3 regions of the Martelella mangrovi genome follow, and region 2 is predicted to be linked to each of the others. Evidence: riboswitches for the same ligand, from Rfam matches in the RefSeq annotation. Region 2 holds a riboswitch; each other region holds the start of a gene.
What was found. Region 2 has a riboswitch for thiamine pyrophosphate ahead of thiB (thiamine ABC transporter substrate binding subunit). Riboswitches for the same ligand answer to the same signal wherever they lie in the genome.

Region 1 (7,384 bases), on a different contig from region 2:
CGACAGTGCCGTGCCGGATGCAAGCCATCGCGCAATGGCGCGCTTGCCGCACCTTTTGCGAATCATCCGGCCCTCGTTGCTTTTGCCGCCCCGCTCCATTCGTCTCTTCCGCATCTGTCTTTCGGCGGGCTGCGCTCGATCAATTGCCGCAAAGCGCAAAGGCCGCCTTCAAGAGGCTGTTCACATGTCATGAAGACCCGGCCGTTGACAGACCGAATCGCCCCTTTCAAAACATAGACGCTTGACGAATCCGCGAAAAGAGTCCCGCAGAAATAAACGCCCCGCGCCCGGCTGGAAGGGACGGGCCGAGATTAATGTAAACATGCTTTCGGAAGTGTTAAGGCCCTCACGCTCCGGCCATGACCGGCGCCGCCCGTTCGCGCACAGTCAGATGGATCAGGGCCGAAATGACGCCAAGCGCAATCGCCATATACCAGATCAGATCGTAATTGCCGTAGCGGTCGAACCATATTCCGCCAAACCACACACCGGCAAAACCGCCGAGCTGATGGCTGAGGAAGACAAAGCCGAACAGCGTGCCCATGGCGCGCGGACCGAACATCACGACGATCAGCGCGCTGGTCAGCGGCACGGTGGACAGCCACAGGCCGCCCATGACCAGACCGAAGATCAGCACCGAAGCCGGCGTCAGCGGCAGCCAGATGAACACCAGAATGACAACGGCCCTGAGCGCATAGATCCCCGCCAGCACATGCGGTTTGGCAAAGAAATTGCCAAGGCGGGCGGCAATCAGCGTGCCGAAGATATTGGCAAAGCCGGCAAGCGCCAGCGCCTTCAGGCCGAGCGCCCTGAGTTCGGGCGCCGAAAGCCCGGTCCCGGTGCAGAAATTCTGCACGTAATTGGGCAGATGCGCGGTGATGAAGGCAAGGTGAAAGCCGCAGACGAAGAAACCGGCCGCCAGCATCACGAAACTCGTATGCCCGAAGGCATGGCGGATGGTCTGTGGCAGGTCGATGTCGCTTTGGGTTGCGGAAACCTTGCTCTTGACGTGCAGAAACGGGATCGCAAGCGCCATCGGCGTCAACAGCGCGGTGACGACCAGAAGCGTGGTGCGCCAGTCGAAGGAGCTGATCAGCCAGGCCGTCAACAGCGGCAGCAGCGCCTGACCGGCAGACCCCATGGCCGATGCGACGCCGAGGTAAAAGCCGCGCTTTTCGGCCGGAGCCGCACGCCCGACCACGGCCAGAACCGTGCCGAAAGCCGTGCCCGAAACGCCCATGCCAACCAGAACGCCGGCCCCCATGTGCTGGGCAAAGGGCGTGGTGCCGAAAACGCAGATCAGCATGCCGAGCCCATAGCACAGGAAACCGAGCCAGAGTGCCCGCCGGTCGCCGAACTTGTCGGCGAGCATGCCGAAAAACGGCTGCGCCAGCCCCCAGACGAGGTTTTGAATGGCAATCGACAGCGAGAAGATTTCAATCCGGCCGGCGAACAGATCATCCGACAAGGGCAGGACAACCCCGCCGAACACCGAACGCACCCCGAAGGAAAGCGCCAGCACGAGCCCGCCTGCCAGCATTATGATCAGCATGTCGCGGTCGATGCCGCGGTTTTCCGTCTGGTCCATTCAGATCTGCCCCGTATTTCCCCGTCCGGATACTTAGCAAAGATCAGGACGCGGGAATAACGAATATATCTGAACTCTGACGTCAGGACCCTTGATAGGACGTTTCATGTGGCAGAGCGGCGACGCCCTCAGGCGTCATCCGTCAGAACGATCTGAAGCTTGACGTCCTCCGGTCGCTGTTCGACGGCGCGGTCGAAGGCTTCCACCGATTTTTCAAACGGCACCGTATCGGAAATCAGCGGTTTGAGGTCGACCTTGCCACTGGCAATCAGGGCAATGGCCCGCTCATAGACATTGGCATAGCGAAACACCGTTTCGATGCGTGCTTCACGCGCCTGCAGGCCGACGATATCGACGGGGACCGGATCGATCGGCATGCCGACGAAAACAACCGTGCCGCCCGGCGCCACAAGACCGGAAACGCCGAGAATGGCCGATGGCGCACCGGAGCATTCGAACACGATATCCGCACCCCAGCCGCCGGTCTTTTGCGCGACCGCTTCGGCCATCGATGTCTCGCCGAGATGAACGGTCTCGATGCCGTCATAGCGCCCGATGATATCAAGCTTGGGCTGGCTGAAATCGGCAATGATGACCCTGGAGCAACCGCCGGCATGGGCGGCAAGCGCGGTCATCATGCCGATCGGGCCGGCGCCGGTGACGACCGCGACATCGCCGGGCTTGATGCCAGCCCGCATCGCCGCCTGCATGCCGATGGCGAAGGGCTCGACCATCGCGCCTTCGGCAAAGGTGACGTGATCGGGCAGTTTGAAGGTGTAGGCCGCCGGGTGAACGACCTCCGGCGCGAGGCATCCGTGCACCGGCGGCGTTGCCCAGAAACGGACAGCCGGATCGACATTGTAGATGCCGAGCTTTGCCGCCTTCGAATTCGGATCGGGAATGCCGGGCTCCATGCAGACCCGGTCGCCGGGTTTCAGGTGGCCAACATTGGCGCCTACTGCGGCCACCGTGCCGGAGGCCTCATGGCCGAGCACCATCGGCGCATCGACCACGAAGGGGCCAATCTTGCCGTGGGTATAGTAATGCACATCCGATCCGCAAATGCCGACGGTGTGCACGCGGATGCTGACATCGTCGGGACCGAGTGTCTGTTGCAGATCGATCTCCCTGAGGTTCAGTCGACCCTTTTCCTCCAGTACCAGCGCCTTCATGCTATTTTGACCTCCTCCGACACAACACATACTCCTTGCAAAGGCGTCAGAACGGTTGATACCCGCCGGAACACCCCGTGACAAAAGCGTATTACACGCCATTTACATTTGTTTCAATAAAAACATAAATGTAAATTTACAAATGTCAAATTTGCATTTCAGATGAAAACGGTTCATATGACGGACAGGTATGAAACGCGCGACGGGATGCGCCTGGTGGCAAGTGAAACGAGTGTGGAAACCGAGGCGTTTCTGGTCGAGGTCTGCTGGCATTATTTCATCAATGAAATGACCCAGTCCGAAGTGGCGGCACTGATGGGGGTCACCCGGCTGCGCGTGAACCAGGCCATCAGAAGTGCGCGCGCCGACGGGCTGGTGCGGGTCGATATCCAGTCGCCACATGTCATGCGCCTGCGCCTGCAGGAAGACCTGAAGACCCGTTTCGGCCTTGCCGACGCCATCGTGGCGCCGGCCAATGCGGACAATCACGACTATCAGCGCCCCGCAGGGGTCGCCCTTGCCAACTACCTGGCAAAAGGATTGCGCGAGGCGCGCTGGCAGCGGATCGGGGTGTCCTGGGGCATGACGCTGACAAATGCGATGACCCATCTGCCGCGCATGCAATTGCCGGAGATCGAAATCATATCGATGATCGGCGGCACATCGCAGGGCGCATCGTTCAACACGTTCGGGATCGCCTCTGGTTTTGCCGACCGGCTGGGCGCCCGATATTCGCTGTTTGCCGCCCCGGTCTACCTCTCGCCCGGCACAGACAGGGAGGAGTTTCTCTCCGATGCCGTTTTCAGCGAGCATCTGGAAAAGCTGAAAACCCTCGATCTCGCCGTTCTGGTTGCCGGCGATCTGTCCGACAGGTCCGTTCTGATGAACACCGGACTGCCGTCCAGTGTCACACCGGCGACCCTTTCCGAAAAAGGTGCTGTGGGCGATATCGTCGGCCATTTTATCGATCACAACGGCCGGGAGGTCGACCACTTCATCAACGACTGTGCCGTCGGCATCCGGCTTGATGCGCTTGAAAAGGTTCCCGAACGGGTGCTTGCCGCAGCCGGTACACACAAGGTCGACGTCATCATCGCCGCCATCCGCCGCGGGCTCGTTACCACGCTTGTGACCGACGACATCACCGCCGAACGCATTCTGGCCAGGACCTCATGAACAAAACAGTTATTTTCGATTTCGACGGTGTGCTCGCCAACAGCGAAATCATCGCGCTCGCCGAACTCCAGACCTCGCTTGAAGAATACGGGATAACGGTCGACTGGGATACGCTGGTCGAGAAGTTTCTCGGCGCCTCGATCAAACAGATCACCGCCTTTGTCGAAAACAGCACGGGCAAGCCGGTTGAGCCCGCGTTTCAGAAGGACTGGTATGCGCGGCTGTTTGACCGCTACGCCCGCGAACTTCAGCCGATGACGGGTGCCGCGGACATGCTCGACAGTCTCGATGCGGCCGGCATCGGCTACTGCATCGCGTCCGGCGGCTCCTACAAACGGCTGGGAGTGGCGCTTGACTGTATCGGCTTTGCCGACCGTTTCCGCGGCCGCGCTTTCAGTGCGGAATCGGTCGAACACGGCAAGCCCGCGCCCGACGTTTTTCTGTACGCCGCCGAACAGAGCGGCGCGCAGGCCGGCGACTGTGTCGTGCTTGAAGACTCGATTGCCGGCGTCATTGCCGCCGGCCGCGCCGGGATGCGCTGCGTCGGCTTTGTCGGTGGCGGCCACCTTGAGGGCGTAAGGCCGCTTCATGCCGAACGGCTTCAGAGCGCAGGCGCCGACACCGTGCTCACAGACCTGTCCGGTTTCCGGCAAGCCGCATTCGGCGCCGTCTGAAGCCTGTTGACAGGGGGCGCAAAGCCCGACAGAATCACGGAAATTCCGAGGGGAGCATCATCCGATGCTGAGATGGCAATGCGCCGGACCCTTGAACCTGATCCGGGTCATACCGGCGTAGGAACGGAAAATGGTTGCGTTCCCTGTTTTCGCGCCCGCGCCGCTGCCCGGTCTTCGTATGATCGTGGAGCGCTTTCTATGCCGTTGGACATTCGTAACATCTGCTCGCCGGGAACTCTTGCCGGGGCACGGCCATGAGAACGGTCGACTATCGCCTGAACGCCATTGTCGATGCCGGTCTGGTTGAGGCCGCGCCGCTGGCGGAGTTGGCGCGGCTTGCCGCCGAAAACGGCGCAACGCTGATCCAGTATCGCGACAAATTCGCCAAAACCCGTCAGATGGTCGAACGCGCCGTTCAAATCCGCGCGGCGCTCGCGCCCACCGGTGTGCCCTTCGTCGTCAATGACCGGGTCGACGTGGCCCTTGCGGCCGAGGCCGACGGGGTGCATCTGGGCAGCGACGACATGCCGGCGGAGATCGCCCGGAAGCTGCTTGGCCCGGACGCCATTATCGGGCTCACGGTCAAGAACGCCTCCGACGGCGCCAGGGCGGCAGCCGCACCGGTCGATTACGCCTGTATCGGCGGTGTTTTCCAGACGCTTTCCAAGATCAATATGGATCCTCCGGTGGGCCTCAACGGCTTTCGTGCGCTGCGCCGCGGCCTCAAACGGGCGCGGCCCGACCTGCCGGTTGGCGCGATTGCCGGTATCAAGCTTGAAGACGTGCCACGGCTGATGGCCGAAGGGGCCGACGGCATTGCGGTGATTTCCGCAATTTTCCACGCACCCGACGTTGCAGCCGCAACCCGTGAACTTCGCCGCAGCGTAGACACGGCCATCGCACCCCCGGCACAATGACGGAAAAGCCCGGCACGCTGCACGCCCGGGCAGCACAGCTTGCCACGCGGCTGGAAACGGCACTCGCGATGGTCGCCGCGGCCGTGCTGGCGGTGATGCTCGCTGTGGTGCTGACCAGCGTGGTTCTGCGCTATCTGTTTCACACCGGCGTTATCGGAACGGAAGATCTCGGCATCTGGCTGAATGTGGCGCTGATTGCCCTTGCCGCGCCGCTTGCGCTGTCCGGGCCGCTTGCCATGCGGCTTGACCTGCCTTTCGGCCCGTCTGCCAAAAAACTGGCCGGCATCATTGCCGATGCGTTCAGCCTGCTGGCGGCTCTTGTGCTGATTTTCGGCAGCACGCGCGTCGTGAACCTCATCGGCGGCACATCGCCGGCACTCGGCCTTCCCGAATGGGTGCGTTTTGCGGTGACCGGCGCAGGCGGCGGTCTTCTCGCGATCATTCTCGTTCTTCGCCGCATCGGCGAACGGCAGGTTCTGCCGCTTGCGGCATCGGCGACCCTTGCATCCGCAGTCTATTACGCCTGCCTGCACGTCACCGTCACAACCGCCCTGCCTGCAAGCATTGCGATCGCGCTTGCGGCAGCAGTCGGCCTTGCCGCCGCCGCACCGCTTGCCCACGCCTTCATCGCGGCGGCGATGATCGCCATTCCCTTCGGCGGCAATCTTGGAACGGAAACCATCGTCACCACGACCGTTTCCGGCATGTCCCACTTTCTGTTGCTCGCCATTCCGTTCTTCCTGCTGACGGGGGCAGCCCTTTCCGCCTCGGGCGCGGCAAGGCACCTTGTGGCCTTCGCCGCCTCACTGGTCGGCCACCGGCGCGGCGGGCTGGCCCAGACGGTGCTGGCCACCGGCACGCTGTTTTCCGGAGCCTCCGGCTCTTCGGTCGCCAATGCCGTGTTTTCCGCCACCACCTTTCACCCGGAACTCGTGCGCCATGGCTATCCGCCGGCCCGCTCCGGCGCAATCATTGCCGCCTCGTCGGTGCTCGACAACATCATCCCGCCGTCAATCGCCTTCCTGATTCTGGCGGCCGCCACCGATCTTTCGGTGGGCGCGCTGCTTCTCGGCGGGCTGTTTGCGGGGCTGGTGATGGCGGCGGCTCTCTCCATCGCCATTTACCTCACGACCCGCAATCTGCCCGGCAGCAGACCGGTGGCTAGGGGCGAACGCCGGCGATCCCTGCTTGCAGCGGTCCCCGCCTTCGGGCTCGGCGTCATCGTGGTTGCCGGCATCCGCATCGGCATCGTCACCACCACCGAGGCGGCAGCCCTTGCGGCCATCTATACACTTGCACTTGCGGCTTTTTCGAAAACGCGCCGGACAGCGCTTTTTTCGGTTTTCCGACAGACCGCGACCGAAGCTGCGGCCATCGGCCTTCTCATCGGTTCGGCCGGGCCGTTTGCCTTTCAGCTGGCCGTCGACGGCGTATCCGGCATGATCGCCTCAACCGTTGCCGCTTTCGGCGGTTCTCCGGCCGCGGTTCTGGCCTTTTCCGTCATCGTTCTGCTTGGCGCCGGGCTGGTTCTCGATATCGGCGCGGCGATCCTGCTTCTCGGCCCCCTTCTGCTGCCGCTTGCCACCGGCTCGGGCATCGACCCGATTGCCTTCGGCGTGATCATCGTCACCACGCTGATGATCGGCGGCCTGACGCCACCGGTCGGCATGCTGGTTCTGGTGGTGGCCGGCGTGACGGAGGTTCCCCCGGCCGCGCTTTTTCGCGCGGTGCTGCCCTATCTCGCCGCACTTCTTGCGGCAATCGCCATTCTTTGCACCTGCACCCTGTTGATCTGAGAGGAAACGTCATGCAGCCCCTCACCCGTCGCCATTTCCTGAAAGCCGCTACGCTGACCGC
Region 2 (7,384 bases):
GATCGTCTGGCCCTCGCGGTCGGAAGACGGCCAGCCGCCATCCATGCCGAAAATGATCTGCAGCACCGAGCGGCTCTGATACATCAGCGTGATCGGGGCCAGGATCGACGACCAGATGATTTCGACCAGCGTCGAGGCAAATGCCGCGATAAACCCGCCGAAACGGCGCGCTTCACCGGTGATGCCGGAGCGCAGCGCGATCAGCAGTTTCGGCCCGATCAGCAATCCGCCGACGCCGACAAGCAGCGTGACGGCGAGCGCGGTCTCGGCGCGCGGAAAGATCGCCGGCAGATAAGGGCTGGGAAAATATTCAGGCGGCGGCGCGAAAAGCGGCGCGACAATCGAAGCGGCGATAAAGGCCATCCACAGCGGCGAGCTGACATAGGCCATCACGCCCTGCACGAAGGTAAACCGGTTCCAGCCCTTCAGCCCCGGCCCGTGGATGAGACGGATATGCTGAAGATTGCCCTGACACCAGCGCCGGTCGCGCTTGGCGTAGTCGATCACGTTCTGCGGGCCTTCCTCGAAGGAGCCTTCCAGATCGGCGTCGACGCGCACGATCCAGCCATTGCGCGCCAGAAGCGCGGCCTCGACATAGTCATGACTGAGGATATGCCCGCCAAACGGCGGCGCGCCGGTCAGCGCGGGCAAGCCACAGCTTTCGGCAAAGGCGGTGGTGCGCACCATGGCGTTATGGCCCCAGAACGGACCTTCCTGCCCCTGCATGCGGGCAAGCCCGCGGGTGAAAATCGGGGAAAACAGACCGGCGGAAAACTGAAGCGCGCGCGCAAACCACGACCGCGCGGCAACGATCTTCGGCAGCGTCTGCAACAGGCCAAGTCTCGGTTCGGCTTCCATGCGCCGCAGCATCTCGACGATGGTTTCGCCGTCCATCAAGCTGTCGGCATCGAGGATCAGCATGTAAGGGTAGCGCCCGCCGTGGCGGCGGACGAAATCGCCGATATTGCCGGCTTTCTTGCCGGAATTGTCCGTGCGGCGGCGGTAGAACACCTCAATCGGCGCAGGCACCTCGGCATGCAGCCGCAGGAACCATTCTTCCTCCTGCGCCGCAACGTCTGGATCGCGGGTATCCGACAGGATCGCAATATCGAACAGTTCGGCATGACCGGTCTTTTGCAGACTTTCGGCCATCGCGGCGGCGGAGGAAAAGGTCGCGCGCGGATCCTCGTTGTAAACCGGGATCAGGATCGCGGTGCGCGCCGCGCGGCCGCTGTCGGAAAGCTGCGAGCGCGGCGGGGTCTTGATCCGTGCGCCAATCAGCCCGCCAAGCGCCAGCGACGCGCCCCAGGCGATCCAGGCGGCCGTGGCTGCGCAAAGCGCAATCCGCACAAAATCGACCCAGTCCACGCCATCTGCGAAAAACACGTCCATAGCCAGCCGCGAGGCGAGCACCGCCACGAAGATCGCAAACAGAATGGAAATGGTTCGCCTGAGAGCCAGCATCATACTTCCCTGAAATTGACGCCGGCACCAAAAGACCGTGCTGGCTTTTATCGACCGGAATTACCCTCTGGACCAGAAACGAACGGCGCGCGGACGCTGCAGGACAGACACCGGTGACAGTATCGTTGCAATCAGACCCTGATGGCGGGGGCGTTCGATCAACTGGTCCGGCATTGGCAGCGGGGCTGTCGCCGGGAGAAACCGGGTAAAATCCTTGTTTCCGTCAGTCTGGTTGGTCATCGCCTTTTCTCCATTGATAAAGCCATACTTCACTCAAATCGCGGTTGCCGTCGGTCAGAGCAGCGAGCAGTTCGACCGGCGCGTCGCCTGCCGGACGTACATCAATTGCAAGCCGCCAGACGTCTTCGCCCATGATTGCTGAAACCGTCGAATGAACAATCTCGCCATTTGTAACGTGGAGCCGCTCTTTAAGTTCCGACCCCGCGCCAAAATCTGCCAGCGGGCCGCCGGCAAAGTCGACCACGATCTTGCGGACATCATCGTCAGCCTGTGCGCCCGAGACGCCGCCTTCACCGCTTCTGATGTCGACCACGCGCGCAAGCCGCGCCTGATCTTCCTCGATCGCACCCCATGTCAGGCGGTACGAATATTCAGCCGATTCTCCGGCTTTGGCCGGGGCTTCCGGCTGCCAGAAGCACACGACATTGTCGTTGACTTCCTTGTCGGTCGGAATTTCGACCAGCGAGATCGAACCCTTGCCCCAGGTGCCGAGCGGCTCGACGAGGAGCGAGGGCCGACGTTCGTAATGGGCTTCGGCGTCCTGATAATCCTCGAATTCCCGATGGCGCTGGTAAAGCCCGAAGGCGCGCGGATCGGTTTCGGTGAAGAAGGAATTCGCAAGCTTCTTCGCGTTCTGCAGGTTGCGCCACAACTCTGTACCATCGGCACGCACGATCTTCAGCCCTTCGCTGTCGTGAACACGTTCCCGATAGTCGTCAAACGCATGATGGTTGGCCGGCCCGAACAGGAACATCGAAGTCATAGGTGCAACGCCGAGACGGGCGATATCGTTCCGGAAAAACAATCGCGCCGTCACATCCATGCGCGTATTCTTGCCGGGCGTGATCACGAACCGGTAGGCGCCGGTGACGCTCGGACCGTCGAGCGCGGCAAAAACGGTGATCTTTTCGCCTTCCGCAACGGGGCGAACGATGTAGAACGCCGAAAACCGCGGAAACTCCTCGCCCTGGTCCGTGGCGGTGTTGACCGCCAGACCGCGGGCCGACAATCCGTAAAGATTGCCCTGGCCGAGCGCACGGAAATAGGAAGAGCCCAGGAAGGAAATCAGCTCGTCGGAAACATCGGGCCGGTTCAGCGGATAGTTGATGCGGAAACCGGCAACGCCGGGAAATTCAGCATCCCTGAACTGCGCGATATCGAGCGGCGAGCGATAGATGAAGTCGTCGACGGAAAACACCAGCTTTTCGGCATCACCATTGGCGACTTCGTAAATCTCCACCGGCGTCTTGAACAGCCAGCCGAGCGAAAAGGCCTGAAGCTGGAAATTCGACTGGTCCCGCCAGATCGCCTTGTTGGGATCGTAGCGGATTGCCCGGTAATCATCATAGTGGAGCGAATTGAAGGGTTCGCCAACATCCTGCGGCGGGGCCTCATAGGGCTGCGCCGCCTTTTCCTTCATCCGGGCTGTCAGCGTATCGAAGGTAAACGCATCGGGGGCCGGCGCCTGCGCTTCCACTTCCGCATTCTGATCCGGTACCTTGCCGGGTTCCACCGCGGCGCCTTGAGCAAATGCCTTGCTTCCCAAACCGGAGAAAGCCAGCGCTCCCGCGGCCGTTTGCGCCAGAAAAACTCGTCTCTTCATTCAAATTCCCGTCGGTTGAAAAGGGGAGGCCGAAAATGTTGCATTGCACCAAAACCGGCGCCGGAATTGCGTTTTTTGAATGTATTCGCTCTCGGGCAAGATCGCGCGAAAACCGTCTCGACGGTAAGCGCAGACACTTCGGAAACGGCGTAATCCCGTTTCGGTTCCACACTGACGCAAAAAACAGACATCGATATCCATCCGGTCGCAAACAGGGTCAACCCGGAGAGCCGGGCATCAAAAGGGGCTGGGACGCCATACAGCATTCCAGCCCCTTTTTTAGGGCAGCCATTCAACCAAAGAATGGCAAGATCATGGCAATACGCCTTTTTCGCGCCGCAATATCTACAAACTCACTGTCGAGCTGTCGGAATGGCTGCGCCAACAAAATATGCTTTCTTTTCAAGCCGCGTTGACGATTTCAACGAGCTCGACGGCGAAATTCAGATCCTGCCCGGCAAGCGGATGGTTGGCATCCACGGTTACCTGCTCTTCCTCGACCTTGGTCACGACCAGCGGTACGGTTTCACCGGTGGGCGTGCGCGCCTGAAGCTGCATGCCCGGTTCCACTTCAACCTCAGCCGGCATGGCCGACTTCGGCACGACCTGAACCTTCTGCGGATCATGCGGCCCATAGGCCTCTTCCGACGGCACCTGCACCTGGCGGCTGTCACCGACATTCATACCGGCGATCTCGCGATCGAGCCCCGGAATGATCTGGCCGGCACCGACGGTAAACTCAAGCGGCTGACGGCCTTCGGAAGAATCGAAGGTCGAACCGTCATTGAGGGTTCCTGTATAGTGAATACGAACGGTGTCCCCGCTCTTGGCTTCTGTCATTGGTGTGCTCCTTCCTTTGAACACTGAGCGCATCGGCACAGCATCGGCACAAACCGACCTCGGGCCCAGGCGCCGTTTCTTTTTCCTGAGGCTCCGGCCTTCGACCGGAAAGCGCCCCAGAGGATGAGCCGACACACTTTCCTGCATGACGACTGGCGGGTACATCCGGAATACCGGATGCGCCTCTTACCTAGTCACTTTCACGTGTATTTTCAAATCCGTCCGGCCTTGAATTCCACGGAAGCCCGCGATAGGTGTTGAAAAGCTCTAACGGGGTGCGGAACGCGGCTTCGACGTCGTCCGCTGAGAGGTGAAGAACCAACCCGAGGAACCTGATCCGGTTAACACCGGCGGAGGGATTAGACGCGTGAACGGTCCGACGCCCTTTTCCCATGTTGATTGAGACACCACGAAGGAGGCGTCATGCCCGGCCATCATCTTTCGATTTCGATTGCAGCGCTGGCGCTGCTGGCTGCAGGCGGCGCGCTGGCTGAAGACGGCAAGGTGCTGACCGTCTACACCTATGAAAGCTTCAACACCGAATGGGGCCCGGGCCCGCTGGTCAAGCAGGCCTTCGAGGCCGAATGCGGCTGCACCGTCAAATTCGTCGGCGCGGAAGACGGCGTTGCCCTGCTCAACCGGCTGAAGCTCGAGGGCCGTTCAAGCCCCGCCGACATCGTGCTCGGCCTCGACAACAATCTGATCCACGAGGCAAAGGAGACAGGGCTTTTTGCCGCTTCCGGCGTCTCCACCGACAATCTCGACATCCCCGGCGGGTTTGAAGACGACATTTTCGTCCCCTTCGACTACGGCTATTTCGACATCGTCTACGACAGCGAGAGCATCGCATCTCCGCCGACCACGCTTGACGCACTGGTCAACGGACCGGCTGACGAAAAGATCGTGATCGAGGACCCGCGCACATCAACGCCGGGCCTTGGCATGCTGCTGTGGATGAAATCCGTCTATGGCGACGACGCGGCGGCAAAGTGGGAAGCGCTTTCGGACCGCATTCTGACGGTTGCGCCTGGATGGTCGGAAGCCTACGGCCTGTTCACCAGTGGCGAGGCGCCGATGGTGCTTTCCTACACCACCTCGCCGGCCTATCACCAGATTGCCGAGGAAACCGACCGCTACAAGGCCGCAGACTTTGAAGACGGGCTCTATATCCAGATCGAGGTGGCCGGCATGACGGCGATGGCGGACGATCCGGCGCTGGCCAGATCCTTCCTCGCATTCATGCTTACGCCCGGCTTTCAGGATGCAATCCCGACCCACAACTGGATGATGCCGGCCGCTGCAACCTCCGAGCCGTTACCGGATGCCTTCCAGAATGCCGTCACACCGGACAGGACGCTGCAATTCGCTCCGGATGTCGTGGCCGAAAACCGGCAGGCCTGGATCGACGAATGGCTGAACGCGATGAGCGCGCGGTGAGCGTTCCGGGACGACGACCTTGTATCTGACCACGGCAGAGTTTCGCCGGAGCCTTTCCGCCGGCATCATGTCCCTTGCGGGCGTTATCGGCTTCATTGCCGTGGCGGTGGCCGCCCTTTCCGGTTTCGGGCGGATTGGCGATGCGGCCTCGGTCATGAACGAGCCCTATGTCTGGCGCATTCTGCGTTTCACGCTCTATCAGGCCTTCCTGTCCACCGTGCTGTCCGTGGCGCTTGCCATTCCCGTTGCCCGTGCCATGGCGCGGCGGCCGCATTTTTTCGGCCGGATATGGATTGTCCGGCTGATGGCCGTGCCGCTCGGGCTGCCGGTGCTGATCGGTGCGCTCGGCATTATCGGCATATGGGGACGGCAGGGCCTGTTCAACGATGCGCTGGCTTTTGCAGACTTTGGCCGCCCGCTGCAGATTTACGGCCTGCAGGGCATTCTGATTGCCCATGTCTATTTCAACCTGCCGCTGGCCGCCCGCCTGTTTCTGGCAGGCATCGAGCGCGTGCCGCAGGAATATTTCAAGACCGCCGCAATGCTGTCGATGCCGCAACGCAGCATCTTCCGCTTCATCGAATGGCCGGTGATCGCGCCGCTGATCCCGGGCGTTGCCGGGCTGGTCTTCATGCTGTGTGCCACCTCTTTCACGCTGGTGCTGATATTGGGCGGCGGGCCGGCGGCGACCACGATCGAGGTCGCGATCTATCAGGCGCTTCGCTTCGATTTCAATCCCGCACGCGCCGTCGCCCTTTCCGGCATGCAGATCGCGGTTACGGCACTGGTGCTTGCCGCCCTTGCCCTTTTTCCGAAGGCGAAAGACCCGGGCGCCAGTGCCAGCAGCGATGTCAGCCGGCGCCCCGACGGCGACCACCGCCTTTCGCGCGGCATCGATGCCGGGCTGATTGCAGTGTTTCTGGTCTGGCTCGCCCTGCCGTTGGCGATGATCGTGGTGAAGGGCGCGGGCGCAGACCTGCCCGGGCTGTTGCGCGAACCCGCCTTTCTCAGGGCCACGGCCACCAGTCTCGCCATTGCGTTTTCGGCGGCTCTGGTTTCGCTCGCCCTGGCGCTTTCCTTCATCGCCGCCACCGGCGCAATCGAAACGCTGCGCGCGCCCGGCACGCTTGAACGCGGCCTTGCCGGATTGATGTCGGCCATGGGGTCGCTGGTGCTGCTGGTGCCGCCGATCGTGCTTGGCACCGGCTGGTTCCTGCTGCTGCGCCCGTTCGGGTTGACCGATGCCGCCGCACCCGCAATCGTCGCCGGCATCAATGCGCTGATGGCCCTGCCCTTCGTGCTGCGCGTGCTCCGGCCGGCTGTTGCCGTCCACCGTGCCCGCACCGCCCGGCTTTCGGCCAGCCTCGGCCTTGTCGGCCTCGCCCGATTGCGGATCGTCGACTGGCCGGGCCTGAGAAAACCGACGCTGACGGCGCTGTCCTTCGCCATGGCATTGTCGCTCGGCGATCTGGGCGCGGTTGCCCTTTTCGGCGGCGATCAGCTCACCACCCTGCCCTGGTTGCTCTACAGCCGCCTTGGCAGCTATCGCACGGAGGATGCCAACGGGCTGGCGCTGATCCTTGGCGCGCTCTGCCTTGTCCTGATGATTGCCGGCACCCGCGCGCCGGCGGCGAAAAACTGAGAAAGGCGCCGATGTGTCAAAAGCCCCCGGCATCACCCTGGAAGACGCAGCGCTGAAGCTCGGCGGCAAGGATTTCCTGTTCAACGGCACGATTGCCGGCGGCAGCGTGACGGCGGTAACCGGCCGTTCCGGCTCCGGCAAAACCACGCTTTTGAACC
Region 3 (7,384 bases), on a different contig from region 2:
GATCTGCATGAAGCGGTGAATGTGACCGCACAACACGCGCTCCACATTGTCATGCCGGGCGACCAGTGCCGCCAGTCGGTCGCCGCCGAAACATTTGTAGGTATCGATGAAGCCCATGCCGCTGTCCACGGGCGGCTGGTGCATCAAGAGCATTGTCGGCTGATCCGGGCGTTCGGCCAGTCTCTGCTCCAGCCATGCGAGTGACGCCTCAGTGATCTCGCCATAGTGCTGCCCGGGGACCGTCACATCGAAACCGATCACCCTGACGGGCCATTGCGCATGGGTGTCGAAATGCAGCGGCCCTTCATCGGGAAGCCGAACAAGGTCATGAAGACAACGGCGGAAGGTTTCGCGATCGTCATGGTTTCCGGGGATGACGAAGACGGGCTGGCCAAGGCGTTGCAGGGCGGTTCGCACCGTCTCGTATTCGGCTTCCGTGCCGCCATCGACAAGGTCGCCGCCGATAATCACCAGATCGGGCGCCGGGCGCAGTGCCAGAAGCGTATCGAGCGCGAGATCGAACATGGCGTTCGAATCGACCAGTCCCTGATAAAGCTCGCCTTTGGCGCGAAGGTGGGGATCGGAGAGGTGGGCGATCAGCATGGTTTCATCCTCAGGGTTTTCCGGCGGGCACGGTATGGGGCAGTCGCAGAGTGGCGCGCAGCGACAGGTAGATCAAGAGCCGGGCAGGCCGGCACGTGCCTCGAACGCCCGGATAACGGCGATCATGTCGTCCTCCGGGTTCCCCAAAACTTCCGTTTCCGCATAAAGCGCCACACACGCCTCCATCAGCGGAAAGGCGGTGCCTGCCGAACGCGCCGCGTCAGCCACCAGCCGGCTGTTTTTCAGGACATCGGAAATTGCGGCCTGACGGGTGAAATCGCGGTGGCGGAGCTTGTCGATCTTGACCTTCGAGACGTCGCTCGCCATCGGTCCGGCATTCAGGATTTCGGCAAACCGGTCCATGTCGAGCCCGTGCCGCGCCGCGAAGTGCCCGGCTTCCGCTAGCCCCGTGACCATGGTGATCAGGAAGGTGTTGACCGCAAGCTTCATCTGCAGCGCCGCAGGAACCGCGCCGCACTCGAAGACTTGCTTGCAAACCGGTGCGAGAAGGCTGTGCAGACATTTCAGATCTTCCGGCGCGCCCGCGAGCATGCCGACAAGCTGTCCGGCTTCTGCCGGTTTGCGCGAGCCGGAGACCGGTGCTTCCACATAGCGGCCGCCTGCTGCCGCGATTTCGTCAGAGAGTGTTCGGGAATACTCCGCCGAGACGGTGCCCATCGAGACGATGCAATGGCCGCCGACCCGTTCGGCGAAGCGGTCCGTTCCACGCCCGAGGACGGCATCTGTGGCGTGCTCGTTTTCGAGCATCAGAAGCACGGTTTCGCATCGGGAGAACAAGTCGTCTGCCGTTGGCGCAACGGCGGCGCCGGCCTTTTCCAGAGGCATGCAGCGTTCCGGCGTCCGGTTCCAGACGATAACCGGCATGCCGGCTTGAACGAGGTTCAGCGCCATGGGCGTTCCCATCGTGCCGAGGCCGATGAAACCTGTCGGTCTGCTTTGCGGTGCGGGCGCGTTCTGATTGGGCATGCGCGCAAGCGTAAGGCCGATTATCCAATCCGAAAAACGAAATTTATAAAAGTCATACATTTGAAAATCAGGTATGTGGCGTTTTTCGCAGCAGGCGTTGACAAGCTCGCGCATCCGGCGCAATTTTGGCGCGCTCACCCGGGGGGTCCCGACAAGGGGCTGAGATACTGTTGGCTTATGCAGCGCAGTGACCCGATGAACCTGATCCAGTTCACACTGGCGTAGGGATGGTGCATCGGCTGCGCGGGATAAGGCCCGCTGTTCCTTTCAGGCGCAATATGCGCGGCCTCCTCCATTCAACGTCGAACTGGGTCTCCAACGCCAAGAGCTATGGAGGCTCCGACCGATGAAAGATATTTCTCCGACCGTCACCACAGGCCCGCTGCCGGCATCCCGCCGCGTCTGGCACAAGGGCATGCTGCATCCCGAGATCCGCATCCCCATGCGCGAGATCGATGTGCACCCGAGCGCCGGCGAACCGCCTGTCACGGTCTATGACAGTTCCGGGCCGTACACCGACCCGCGGGCCGATATCGCCATCGAAAGCGGCCTGCCGCGCCTGCGCGAGGGCTGGTTGGCCGCGCGTGGCGACACGCATGCCTATGATGGACGCCATGTGAAGCCGGAGGATAACGGCTTTGCCGAGGGCAAGCGGCTGGTGCCGGAATTTCCCGTGCGCCATCAGCCGCGCCGGGCAAGGGATGGCAAGGCCGTGACCCAGATGGCCTATGCCCGCGCCGGCATCGTGACGCCTGAAATGGAGTTTGTCGCCATCCGCGAAAATCTCGGGCGAAAGGCGGCGAAACAGGCGTTGATGCGCGATGGCGAGAGTTTTGGCGCCGAAATCCCCGATTTCATCACGCCGGAATTTGTCCGCGACGAGGTGGCGAAGGGCAGGGCAATCATCCCCGCCAATATCAACCATCCCGAGGCCGAGCCGATGGCGATCGGGCGGAGTTTTCTGGTGAAGATCAATGCCAATATCGGCAATTCCGCGGTGACCTCATCCATGGCCGAGGAAGCGGAAAAGATGGTCTGGGCCACGCGCTGGGGCGCCGATACGGTTATGGACCTGTCCACCGGCCGCAATATCCACAATATCCGCGACTGGATCATCCGCAATTCGCCGGTTCCGATCGGCACCGTGCCGCTTTATCAGGCGCTGGAAAAGGTCGGCGGCATTGCCGAGGACCTGTCATGGGAGGTGTTTCGCGACACGCTGATCGAGCAGGCCGAGCAGGGGGTGGACTATTTCACTATCCACGCAGGTGTACGGCTGCACATGATCCCGATGACGGTGGGCCGGGTGACCGGCATCGTTTCGCGCGGCGGCTCGATCATGGCCAAATGGTGCCTTCATCATCATCGCGAGAGCTTCCTCTACGAGCATTTTGACGAGATCTGCGATATCGCCCGCGCCTATGACGTGTCGTTCTCGCTCGGCGATGGCCTGCGCCCCGGCTCGATTGCCGATGCCAATGACGAGGCGCAATTCGCCGAGCTGGAAACACTGGGCGAACTGACCCAGATCGCCTGGGCGAAAGACTGCCAGGTGATGATCGAGGGCCCCGGCCATGTGCCGATGCACAAGATCAAGGCGAACATGGACAAGCAGCTTGCCACCTGCGGTGAGGCGCCGTTCTACACGCTCGGGCCGCTGACCACGGATATCGCGCCGGGTTACGATCACATCACCTCCGGTATCGGCGCGGCGATGATCGGCTGGTTCGGCACGGCGATGCTCTGCTATGTGACGCCGAAGGAACATCTCGGCCTGCCCGACCGCGATGACGTCAAGACCGGGGTGATCACCTACAAGATCGCCGCCCACGCGGCCGATCTCGCCAAGGGGCATCCGGCCGCCCGCATCCGGGACGATGCACTGTCGCGCGCGCGCTTCGAATTCCGCTGGGAGGACCAGTTCAACCTGTCGCTCGATCCGGAAACCGCACGTTCCATGCATGACGAGACCCTGCCGAAGGAGGCGCACAAGGTCGCGCATTTCTGTTCAATGTGCGGGCCGAAATTCTGCTCGATGCGCATCTCGCACGATATCCGCGCCGAGGCCCAGAAAGAGGGCATGGCGAAGATGGCGGAAAAATTCCGCGAGGGCGGGGCGCTTTACCTTCCGCTTGAAAGCGAAGAGGAGGCTTGAGCCATCTCGAAGCAGTTGCCGGGGAATGACTTATGCAGGTTCGGCGTGCGGCTCTGTGTCAGCCGTTGGCGTCACCTTGCTCAGCGTTTCCCGGCGCAGCACCTCGGCCAGCCGGTCGGCAATGCCTGAAATGTTCGGCGCACGCAGGAGGCGCAGTTCGATTGACGGCAGTTGCGGCAGACCAAAATCCTGCCCCACGCTGATGATATCCGCGGGCCTGCCGTGATCCGTGCGCACCGCGATGCCCAGACCCGACCGCAGCGCTGACCAGACGGCCGGGAGGCTTGGCGTCGTCAGTGCGGCGCGCCAGCGCGTCCGGCTGTCATCCAAAGCCGCCAGAGCGGCCTGCCGGAACAGGCAGGGATGGCTGAACAGCACGAGCGGAACAGGATCGCGCGACAGCGTCGCCATGACATCCTCCGTTGCCAGCCAGCGCATCGGCAGCCGGCACAGCGTTTCGCCCTCGGCGGGGCTGTCGGCGCGGAAGAAGGCGATGGCGGCATCCAGACGACCTGCGCGCACTTCCTCCGCCAGGTTATGGTTTTCGCCCGCCCGGATATCGACATGCACATTGTCGCAATTCTGCCGGAACGCCCGGAGCGTTGCGGGCATCACATCGTCGAAGAAATCCTGCGGCAGACCCAGCCGGACAGAGGCCGTCGTGGCGGCGGCGCCAACCGATAACGCGGCTTCATCGTTGAGGGCGATGATCCGGCGCGCATAGGCGATAAAGGCCTCGCCCGCCTCGGTCGGCACAAGGCCGCGGCCGTTGCGCCTGAAAAGCACGGTCCCTGTCTGCTGCTCCAGCTTCTTCAGATGCATGCTGACGGCCGACTGGGAGCGTCCAAGCTGCACCGCCGCACGCGCGAAACTGCCAAGGTCGGTTCCCACCACGATGGTTCTGAGCGCGTCCATATCAAAAGTCGTCAACATTTCCGAATTTCGCAATCGAGTTCTATGATGTATTCGATATTGAAAAGTTTATGCAGGAAATGCCTCGGGATCAAGACGGTGCTTTGCCGGGCGTCTCTGGACCTTTCGTGCGGCCGCGATTATCTATGATCCATGCCGAACACCAAATCAGAACCTGTCGCCACACGGATCAGTCGCGAACTGGCCGGTCGCATTATCTCCGGCGAGATTGCGGCGGGGACCCGTTTGCGCCAGGACCAGATTGCCGAGACCTTCAAGGCCAGCCATGTTCCGGTGCGCGAGGCTTTTCGGCGGCTGGAAGCGCAGGGGCTGGTCGAAAGCGAGCCGCGCCGCGGGGTGCGGGTTGCCGCTTTCAGCCTCGATGATCTGCGCGAAGTGGCGCAGATGCGTTCCGTGCTCGAGGTGCTGGCTTTGCGCAACGCCGCGCCGCATCTGACCACCTCCATTCTGGATGAAGCCGAAGAGGCGACGCGGGCAGGGGACCACGCACGCGATGTTCAGGTGTGGGAAGAAGCGAACCGCCGGTTTCACAGGCTGATCCTGACGCCATGCGGCATGCCGCGTCTGCTGCGGACCATCGACGATCTTCATGCGGCCAGCGCGCGCTTTTTGTTCTCCGGCTGGCGTGCGGAATGGGAGACGCCGACCGATCGCGATCATCGCGCGATCCTCTCGGCGCTGCGTGCGGGCCATATCGACACGGCCGCGGCCCTGCTTGCCCGGCACGTGACCTGGATCGGACAAAACCCGATCTGAAGCACTGCGGTCCAGAGCGCATCATCTGCCCCATTCAAGACAGACTCGCGATTGCATCCGCATCGCGCAGCCCCTTCTGCGCGGCGTTCTTGCAATGATGACGAAAGTCAGAAACAATATTAGAGATAATGAGTCGAAATTATCTATAATTTTTTGAAGGAGACTTTCATGCCCATGTCGAGCGCCGGTGCCACCGGAAAACAATCCGTCATGATCGACCTGCAGAACCGTCCGCTTGCCTGGAAAATCGGGGCTGTGTTTGTCGGTACGCTGTTTCTCGCGCTGTCCTCCTATATCGAAGTCCCGATGGTACCCGTTCCGGTGACCTTGCAGACCTTCGCCGTGGCCCTCGTCGGCGCGCTTTACGGCTGGCGGCTCGGTGGCGTCACGATCACGGCGTGGCTTGTTGAAGGGGCCCTGGGGCTGCCGGTTCTGGCCGGCGGGGCTGCCGGCATCCATCACTTCATCGGGCCGACGGGCGGATATCTGTTTGCCTTCCCGATTGCGGGCATGGTCATGGGCTTTCTGGCCGAGCGCGGATGGAACGGGCAGCGGATGGTGCTCGCCTTTGCCGGCATGCTTGCCAGCAATATCCTGTGCCTGGTGCTCGGGGCCGCATGGCTGGCTGTGCTTGTCGGCGCCGAACAGGCGATCATGCTGGGCGTGGTTCCGTTTCTTCTCGGCGCAGTCCTGAAATCCGCACTCGGGGCTGCTGTTTTGAAACTGGTTTCGGGCCGGACGGCGCGCCTTCCCGGATGACGGTAAGGCTGCGTCCGCATCATCTGTTGTGTATTCTGACCTTTGTCGGCAAGGGCTACACGCCCGCGTTCACGGCCAATATGGCGGTGATCGTGGGGCGTCTTGCCGAAGGCGAGGAAATCGAGATCATCGAGGGGCCGGATGCGATCTGCGCGCCGCTCCTCGATGAGGCAGCGCCCCACTGCCATCGCGAAAGTGTCGTCGAGCGCGACCTTGCCGCGGCGGCGGATGTCGGCGGTCTGCTGGCGCTGACCATCAAACCCGGAACACGGTTCGTGCTGGATGAAGCGCGCATTCGCCAGCTCCGTCACGCCTTTGCCAAGGGACGCACACGGTCGGCCTGTGCCGGATGCGACTGGCGTGAACTGTGTGGCGCGGTGGCTGCATCGGGATATGCCGGCTCAGCCTTTTCCTGAGCCGCCGGCCTGCACCGCGGCGGTTTGGGCAGGTCGCGACCGCTCGGGGCAGTTCCTGCCGAAGAGGGGGAACCGCCGCCGATCGGCGACCACGCAAATTTCGCGGTAGGGTTTCGCATCGACGCAAAACAGACGAGCCGACCCCTTCCGATATCCAAAGTGAATGTTGTTCAGAACTATTCGACGGTGAGCAGTCCTTGCCGTGAAAATCAGCGTGTGCTGCGTCGTGCCGCAAGCCAGGCATTGGCGTCTTCGATTTCCATAGGCTTGCCGAACAGATAACCCTGACCAAGCTGGACCCCGAGCTGGCGGAGCGTTTCGCATTCGGCTGTCGTTTCCACGCCTTCGGCAATCGTGGTGGCGCCGGTCTGGTTGGCGAAATGGACCATGCCGAGCACCAGTGCCTGTTTGGCCGGGTTGGTGTCGATATCGCGGATCAGCTCGATGTCGAGTTTCAGAATGTGCGGTTTCATCCGCAAAAGCGCGACAAGGCCCGAAAAACCGGCCCCGACATCGTCCACGGCGGTTCTCACGCCAAGCGCCTTCAGCCGGTCAAGCTCAAGGCTCAGCCGGTCATGATCCTCGACCACATCATGTTCGGTGACTTCGACAACGACCCGCGCGGGGTCGGATGTCTGGATGATATCGGCCAGAATGCCGGTCGCAATCGTTTCCGGCGCGGCGTTGACGCCTACCGTCATGTCGGGCGGGAGCTGGTCGAGAAGCGCCAGGGCCTTTGAGATCGACAGCGATTCCAGATCCACTTGCCGTCCGA

Region 1: linked by a shared signal. The riboswitch ahead of thiE (thiamine phosphate synthase) and the one ahead of thiB (thiamine ABC transporter substrate binding subunit) in region 2 are both predicted to bind thiamine pyrophosphate.
Region 3: linked by a shared signal. The riboswitch ahead of thiC (phosphomethylpyrimidine synthase ThiC) and the one ahead of thiB (thiamine ABC transporter substrate binding subunit) in region 2 are both predicted to bind thiamine pyrophosphate.

Annotation. Positions count from the first base shown of each region.
Region 1 covers NZ_JBEPLY010000004.1:256,954-264,337, forward strand. Annotated here, with positions in the region: gene ABID12_RS08025 (PAS domain-containing sensor histidine kinase) at 1-66, opposite strand, end outside; gene ABID12_RS08030 (MFS transporter) at 347-1,588, opposite strand; gene ABID12_RS08035 (NAD(P)-dependent alcohol dehydrogenase) at 1,717-2,760, opposite strand; gene ABID12_RS08040 (sugar-binding transcriptional regulator) at 2,977-3,936, shown strand; gene ABID12_RS08045 (HAD family hydrolase) at 3,933-4,610, shown strand; TPP riboswitch at 4,649-4,751, shown strand; gene thiE (thiamine phosphate synthase) at 4,865-5,527, shown strand; gene ABID12_RS08055 (TRAP transporter large permease subunit) at 5,524-7,323, shown strand; gene ABID12_RS08060 (TRAP transporter substrate-binding protein) at 7,335-7,384, shown strand, end outside.
Region 2 covers NZ_JBEPLY010000001.1:283,987-291,370, reverse strand. Annotated here, with positions in the region: gene mdoH (glucans biosynthesis glucosyltransferase MdoH) at 1-1,464, opposite strand, end outside; gene ABID12_RS01400 (hypothetical protein) at 1,525-1,704, opposite strand; gene ABID12_RS01395 (OpgD/OpgG family glucan biosynthesis protein) at 1,688-3,307, opposite strand; gene ABID12_RS01390 (FKBP-type peptidyl-prolyl cis-trans isomerase) at 3,710-4,147, opposite strand; TPP riboswitch at 4,409-4,523, shown strand; gene thiB (thiamine ABC transporter substrate binding subunit) at 4,571-5,584, shown strand; gene thiP (thiamine/thiamine pyrophosphate ABC transporter permease) at 5,604-7,226, shown strand; gene ABID12_RS01375 (thiamine ABC transporter ATP-binding protein) at 7,240-7,384, shown strand, end outside.
Region 3 covers NZ_JBEPLY010000002.1:434,021-441,404, reverse strand. Annotated here, with positions in the region: gene ABID12_RS04350 (phosphodiesterase) at 1-603, opposite strand, end outside; gene ABID12_RS04345 (NAD(P)-dependent oxidoreductase) at 676-1,590, opposite strand; TPP riboswitch at 1,720-1,836, shown strand; gene thiC (phosphomethylpyrimidine synthase ThiC) at 1,937-3,745, shown strand; gene ABID12_RS04335 (LysR substrate-binding domain-containing protein) at 3,776-4,678, opposite strand; gene ABID12_RS04330 (GntR family transcriptional regulator) at 4,811-5,434, shown strand; gene ABID12_RS04325 (biotin transporter BioY) at 5,603-6,193, shown strand; gene ABID12_RS04320 (DUF1284 domain-containing protein) at 6,190-6,609, shown strand; gene ABID12_RS04315 (sensor domain-containing phosphodiesterase) at 6,819-7,384, opposite strand, start outside.